DNA from 2 places in the Methyloligella solikamskensis genome. Region 2 is predicted to be linked to the other one. Evidence: predicted binding sites of a transcription regulator. Region 2 holds the regulator's gene; the other holds the start of a gene.

Region 1 (3,415 bases), on a different contig from region 2:
AAACGTCTCGGGGTGCTCCTGATGACCTTCTATGAATTCTCTCAAGTCCGCGTCGGATTGGTGAATATCGCGGAACCGGTAGTAGAGCTGACGCGGAACAAATAAGCGCGTGTAGGCCAAGGTTCTCTCGCGATAGCCAAACATTCGGGCGTGTTGATGCATCGTATCGAGCTGCGACACCCGCGAGGTGCGTACGTAGTAAGTCACGAGGAGATCGCGAATTGCGATCCCGCGTCCAAGCGTGTTGCCTCCGATGAGGAAATTCATGCCTCGTCCGTAGGCAATTCCTTGGCGCTTCACGCGAGCGTTTATTACCAGTAGGCGACGCGACGGCAGGTATTGGACAATTGTCTGCTTAACGTCGTCGAACGGAGGTGCGTCGGGGCCGAGTGTCTGTCGAAGGTCGTCGTATGCACTCCGAAGCTCTGCCTCGATGCCTTCGCTATTGTCGAGAAGCGCGGAATAAACCTCCGTCAAAAATACATTGATGCGTTCTTCCGCAATCTCCTGCTCATCATTCTTCAGGCTTGGATGGCAAAGATAAGAGAAGCCCTTCTCAGGTAGATTTATGTTGATAATGGCGGAAGCCGCTGACACGAGAAAAAACAGTAACGATCTTCGGAGACCTTCAGGCATTGGTTGCGCGCGATCGAGGAGTTGAGCCTGTTCTCCAGCGCCCACCAATGAAATGTAGTTTGGATTATCTTCCGGCTCATCCGAGCGGAAGAAGGTATCGCCACCCGTGTATGTATTTCCCGGGGGAAGCATGACTATGAACGAAGGCCGATGGGACGATTCGGCACTCTGCAAAAGCACTGCCTGTGGAGTGCCGGTGACGCTCACATAGACGTTACGGGGAACTGCTGTGCGTAGCCGAGTCTGGATAACCTCGTTTATTCTACTTGGTGCGACTGCTATCCTAGATGTCGATCTCCTCCGCGTGTTCGTATCAAGCGAAGCTTGGTCACCCTCATCATCGAATACGAGCGTAGGGTACTGCTCTGCTCCAATCGCTCGCAAAAAATCAGCTATGTTATGAAGGCTGGTACTACCTTTGGAGCAAACCAACAGTAGATGACCATTTCCTTGCTCAAGGTGCACCCTCGTGTTGGGAACCTCCCTCTCAAGGTCGTTATCTTTCGTGAACATCATCAGCCCAGGCAGGCCGATGGAAAAATCTCCGTGCGTCTGATGGACGAGGTCATTGATATTGCTTGTCATGACCACCGAGATCCGGAAGCCGTTGTCGAACGCCATGGCCGTGCTTGCGATCATCGCGCGAGTCTTGCCGCTTTGGATGCGGCCATAAACCAGCCCGGTAATCTGCGTATTGGGTATTCGGGCCTCGTCTAATTCGCCGGCCGGCGTCGTTCCATAGGAATTGACGACAGCACGAATGATATTCGTCGCATTGCGCTCGGCATCCAATCGCTCGTCGCCCTCAAGCTGTAACGCATCAAGGGTCTGCCGGAAAAATGGACCGTCAACAATCATTGGAACGTCTTCAGGTAGGAATCACAACTTATACTAGCATGACAGATATAATGTCCAAGGCCGAAAGAAGCGTACGGATGAGTCTCGTACGCTGAGCGCGGAGCTTTATCCGCTGGGGTTCCACCAACCTTATCCCCACCCGGGAAACCTGCCGTATCGTCCCCTCAACTCGTCCTGTTAAGGGGCGTTGTCGCGAAGGCGTTCGTGATGCGGGACGGGGTGCGGCGCCTGCGGGCGTGCCTTTTACGCGGGGCGCGCCCTTTCACATCGAAGACCACTTGGGCGGCGGCGGGGCTCCCCCGGAGCCATTACGAGCCCCTGCCAAGACGCACAGGTTTGAGTGCCGGCGTGTAGAGACCGGAGAATGACCGGGATCGAAGCGGGGGCCCCGCCGAAGACACCACCATGCGCTGAGCAAGCGGCCCGCGGATGCCCGGGTCGAGCCCGGGCATGACGGGTGAGGATGGGGCGGGCGCCTTCACGCTTAGAGGTGCCAACACACGCCCAGAGCAAGCGGTCAGGTAACGGCATGGATCACCGGGTCGCTCGACGCCTTGCCGGCGCTTTGCGCCGGGGCGTCGCGGCCCGGTGATGACGTGAGTGGAAGGCCTAGAGAGGTCCCCGCATGGCGGGCTTCGAGGCCCGGCTCTCATCCTGAGGTGCATGCCGAAGGCGTGCCTCGAAGGACGGCCGGGCATCCCGGATCGGGTCCGGGACAGGCTCTCAGCATGACGCGACGCGGATTGGGTTCGCTGGCCCTGGCCTGCACCCTTCGAGACGGGCCTTCGGCCCCCTCAGGGTGAGGAGATGGGCCGGTGCGGATGTCGGGCTGCTGGGCCGCCGCGTCAATCCTCATGGTGAGGGCGCGCCGGAAGGGCGCGCGTCTCGAACCATGAGCCCCCCACCGTTAGAGGAAGCGGCCTGCCCCGACCGCCCGATTTCCCCTTGTCCGGCCAGCCCCGCGTGCATATTTATGGGCTATCGGCGTTTCGCCGCAGGCTGACCGTTTTTCGCTCGCGCCCGGTCAGGCTTTTCCAACCATTCTTGAGACCACGGCAAGCAGGTTTTAGACTTCGCGCGTGCCGTAAGGTGCTCATTGCGCGGGCGCCGATGTGAGAGACTGACTGCATGGATCCCGAACACGAAGCGCCCCACGACGACGTCGTCTACCCTTCCGCCATTCCCTTCGTTCTGCTCCACCTGGCCTGTTTCGCGGCGATCTGGACCGGGGTGACGGTGGAAGCCGTGGTGCTGTGCATCGCGCTCTACTGGCTGCGCATCTTCGCCATCGGCGCCGGCTATCACCGCTATTTCTCCCACCGCGCCTATTCCACCAGCCGCGTCTTCCAGTTCGCGCTCGCCTTCCTGGCTCAGAGCACGGCGCAGAAGAGCGTGCTGTGGTGGGCGTCCAAGCACCGGCATCACCATCTTCATTCGGATACCGAGAACGACGTGCATTCGCCGCGCCATACGGGGTTCTTCTATAGCCATGTGGGGTGGATCTTCGCCGCCAAGCACGACGAGCCCGAGCTTGAGCTGGTCGGCGACCTGACGCGTTACCCCGAGATCGTATGGCTGCATAAGCTGGAGCTGCTTCCGGCGATCCTGCTGGCTGCGCTGTGCTTCGCCATCGCCGGGTGGTCCGGTCTCATCGTCGGCTTCGTCTGGAGCACAGTGCTGGTCTATCACGCCACGTTCTGCATCAACTCGCTCGCCCATGTTTCGGGCAGCACGCGCTACGTGACGGGGGACGATTCCCGCAACAACTGGCTGCTCGCGATCTTTACCATGGGCGAAGGCTGGCACAACAATCACCACGCCTATCAGAGCAGCGCGCGGCAGGGCTTCCGGCGCTGGGAGATCGATCCGACCTATTACATCCTGAAGGGTCTGGAGCGGGTGCGCCTGATCTGGGACGTGA
Region 2 (3,415 bases):
CCCTCGCCCATCACGGGCTCGATGAGGATGCCAGCGGTCTCGTCGGTGACGGCGGCCTTCACCGCTTCGATGTCGCCCGCGGGCAGACGGTCGAAGCCGGGCATGGGCTCGCCGAAGCCCTGGAGATGCTTTTCCTGGCCGCCCGCGGCGATCGTCGCGAGCGTCCGGCCGTGGAAAGCGCCTTCGAAGGCGATCAGCCGGGTGCGCTCCGGATGGCCCTTGGCGTAGTGGTAGCGCCGCGCCAGCTTGATGGCGGCCTCATTGGCCTCGGCGCCAGAATTGGCGAAGAACACGCGGTCGGCGAAGCTCGCCTTGCAGAGCCGTTCGGCGAGGCGTTCCTGGTCCGGGATCTGATGCAGGTTGGAGACGTGCCAGACCTTCTCGGCCTGGGCTTTCAGCGCCTCAACGAGATGGGGATGGCTGTGGCCGAGCGCCGTCACCGCCACGCCCGAACCGAAATCGAGGTAGCGTTCGCCTTTCTCCGTGAAGAGCCAGGCCCCTTCACCGCGCTCGAACGAAAGCTCGGAGCGCGCGTAGGTCGGAAAGAGGGCCGACATCGGCTTTCCCTCGCTGGCAAACCGTTGGTGGCAAAAGCCCAAAACAAAAGCGCCGCCGAACCCGGCGGCGGCTTTGAATAGAAGAGCTTTAGGTCTGCCCGCGCTGGCTGTCAATCTGGGCTCCGGGCCCATTTGCGCCCCGCTCGTGCACAGGCTTTCCCAACACTTCAACGGGTTACCCACGAAACTTTCTTAACAGGAGGTTAACGATCGATTGAGTTCTGCCGCGAGCGATGGCAGAATCTGGCTATTCCGGTGGAAAAATCGGCTCTCATCCGTGGCGGACGGTTGCTGGCGAACCCCGGAATTAGTAGGGTTGAAACCGCTCGGCCACAAGATGTTGCGGCGTCCTTCGCGATATCTGAGCGGTCCATCTCAAATGTACATCAGAGTATGGCCTCAGCCGTTTTCGCGGCTGCGGGCGGACTCTGAGTCCGAAAAAAATCGAGGAGGCACAATCAATGGCATGGAATGATGAAAGGGTGGAGCTTCTCAAGAAGCTCTGGGCCGATGGGCTGAGCGCCAGTCAGATTGCCGCGCGTTTAGGGGGTGTGACCCGCAACGCGGTGATCGGCAAGGTGCACCGGCTGGGTCTGTCGGCGCGGGCCACCACCACCCGCTCAAGCTCACCGCGCATTCGGCGAGCGCCGGTGCGGCGACAGCAGCCAAAGCAGAACACTGTCGTCTACGCCACGCGGGGCGCGACGGCATTGAAGCCGGAATTCGAGGAAGAGCCGGAGACGGTGGCCGCGCCGCAGCCGGTGGAGGAGCTGGTGATCCCGCTGCATGAGCGGGCGACCATCCTCAGCCTCAAGGAGCATATGTGCCGGTGGCCCATCGGCGACCCCGGCGAGGACGATTTCCATTTTTGCGGACGCAGGAGCGACACCGGCGTGCCCTATTGCGAGCACCATTCGCGCATGGCCTATCAGCCCGTGCAGCGGCGGCGCGATAAGCGGTCCGCGACCGGTTAGAGGGACGGCCGGGGCCGTCTGCAGCGGGCCCGGTCACAAAAAGCGGGGAAGTGAGAAGGCGCCTCCATCCGAGGCGCCTTCTTTTTTGGCTTGATCCTGACACCGAAGGAGCACTCAGCCTCCGGCACGGAGTGCGCAGAGGTCACATGGTTCGAGACGCGCTCGCCTACGCGAGCGACCTCACCATCAAGGCCACGATGCAGCCTTAAGCTGAAGCCGTCTCCAGCGCGTCGGAGAAGGCATAGCCGGCGCCGCGCACGGTGCGGACCGGATCCTGCTCGGAATCGTTCATCATGGCCTTGCGCAGGCGGCCGATATGGACATCCACGGTGCGCTCGTCGACATAGACATTGCGCCCCCAGACCCCATCCAGAAGCTGAGCGCGGCTGAACACCCGGCCCGGGCTCTGCATGAGAAACTCAAGCAGCCGGAACTCGGTCGGCCCCAGATGGATGGGGCGGCCGTTGCGCGTCACCCGGTGTGAGACCCGGTCCAGCTCGATATCGCCGGCGCTCAGCACGGAGGCGATGCGCTCCGGGTTGGTGCGCCGCATGATGGCCTGCACCCGCGCCATGAGCTCCGGCACGGAGAACGGCTTCACGACGTAATCGTCGGCGCCCGTGGTCAGGCCGCGGATGCGGTCGTTCTCCTCGCTGCGTGCGGTGAGCAGGATGATCGGGATGTGTCTGGATTCCCGGTTGGTGCGGATGCGCCGGCAGAGCTCGAGACCGGAGATCCCGGGCAGCATCCAGTCCAGGATGATGAGATCCGGGGAGTTCTCCGCAAGCTGCAGCTCGACCTCGTCGCCGCGGTAGACGACTTCGACGCTGTGGCCAGCTGCCTCGAGATTGTAGCGGAGGAGGAGCGCCAACGGCTCCTCATCCTCGACGATTAAAACTTTCGCTCCAGTTCCGTTGGTCATGGTCGACCTGCCTGTTAGCCAGTTGATCTCTGTAGCGGCAAGGTGGTGCTGGTGTTGTCGCCCTTGGGGCGCTCGTCTGAGACCGGCGTGCCATGGACCAGGAAGTACACCGTCTCAGCGATGTTGGTCGCATGGTCGCCGACGCGCTCGATATTCTTCGCACCGAACAAAAGATGTGTGCAGAGCCCGATATTGCGCGGGTCCTCCATCATGTAGGTCAGCAGCTCGCGGAACAGCGAGTTGTACATGGCGTCGATCTCTTCGTCCTTGTACCAGACCTTCAGGGCGGCATCGGCGTCACGCTCGATGAAGGCGTCCAGCACCTCCTTGAGCTGCTCCAGAGCCAGTTCGCCCATATGGCGCAGGCCCAACATGAGCTGCTTGGGCTGCTGTTCCTCGACGACAGCGAGCGCACGCTTGGCAATATTCTTGCCCAGATCGCCGATGCGCTCCAGATCGGAGGAGATGCGCAGGGCCGCCATGATCTGACGGAGGTCGTAGGCCAGCGGCTGGCGCCGGGCGATCATGGTGATCGCCTGCTCCTCGATCTCCTTCTCCAGAGCGTCGATGGCTTCATCCTGCTGAATGGTGTTGCCGGCAAGCTCCGGGTCGCGCCCTTGAAGAGCGTCGATGGACTGGCCGAGCACCTGCTCTGCGAGACCGCCCATGCGGGCGATCTTGTTGTTCAGGGACGACAGCTCCTCCTCGTAGGCGCTGACGATATGCTCGTGATCTTCCATAAGGCCGTTCCTTTTGGCTTTAGGATCCGCGTCGATTAGCCGAAGCGGCCCATGATGTAGTCTTGGGTCTTCACGTCTGTGGGGTTGGTGAACATCGTGGTCGTGTCGTCGACCTCGATGATCTTGCCCAGATGGAAGAACGCGGTCCGCTGCGAGACGCGCGCGGCCTGCTGCATGGAGTGGGTGACGATCACGATGCATAGGTTTTCGCGCAGCTCGTCC

Evidence for each region. The regulator PhoB, encoded in region 2, activates phosphate uptake and scavenging genes when phosphate is short. The targets are predictions, from matches to a motif close to TGTCATNNANCTGTCAT.
Region 1: a site for PhoB is predicted at 1,522-1,538, ahead of ACFQ2F_RS10270 (Z1 domain-containing protein). Genes of this name have one in related genera too.

What each region holds. Positions count from the first base shown of each region.
Region 1 covers NZ_JBHTJO010000001.1:2,113,606-2,117,020, forward strand. Annotated here, with positions in the region: gene ACFQ2F_RS10270 (Z1 domain-containing protein) at 1-1,494, opposite strand, end outside; gene ACFQ2F_RS10275 (acyl-CoA desaturase) at 2,623-3,415, shown strand, end outside.
Region 2 covers NZ_JBHTJO010000002.1:199,377-202,791, reverse strand. Annotated here, with positions in the region: gene ACFQ2F_RS13960 (aspartate aminotransferase family protein) at 1-557, opposite strand, end outside; gene ACFQ2F_RS13955 (GcrA family cell cycle regulator) at 1,019-1,531, shown strand; gene phoB (phosphate regulon transcriptional regulator PhoB) at 1,737-2,453, opposite strand; gene phoU (phosphate signaling complex protein PhoU) at 2,468-3,193, opposite strand; gene pstB (phosphate ABC transporter ATP-binding protein PstB) at 3,229-3,415, opposite strand, start outside.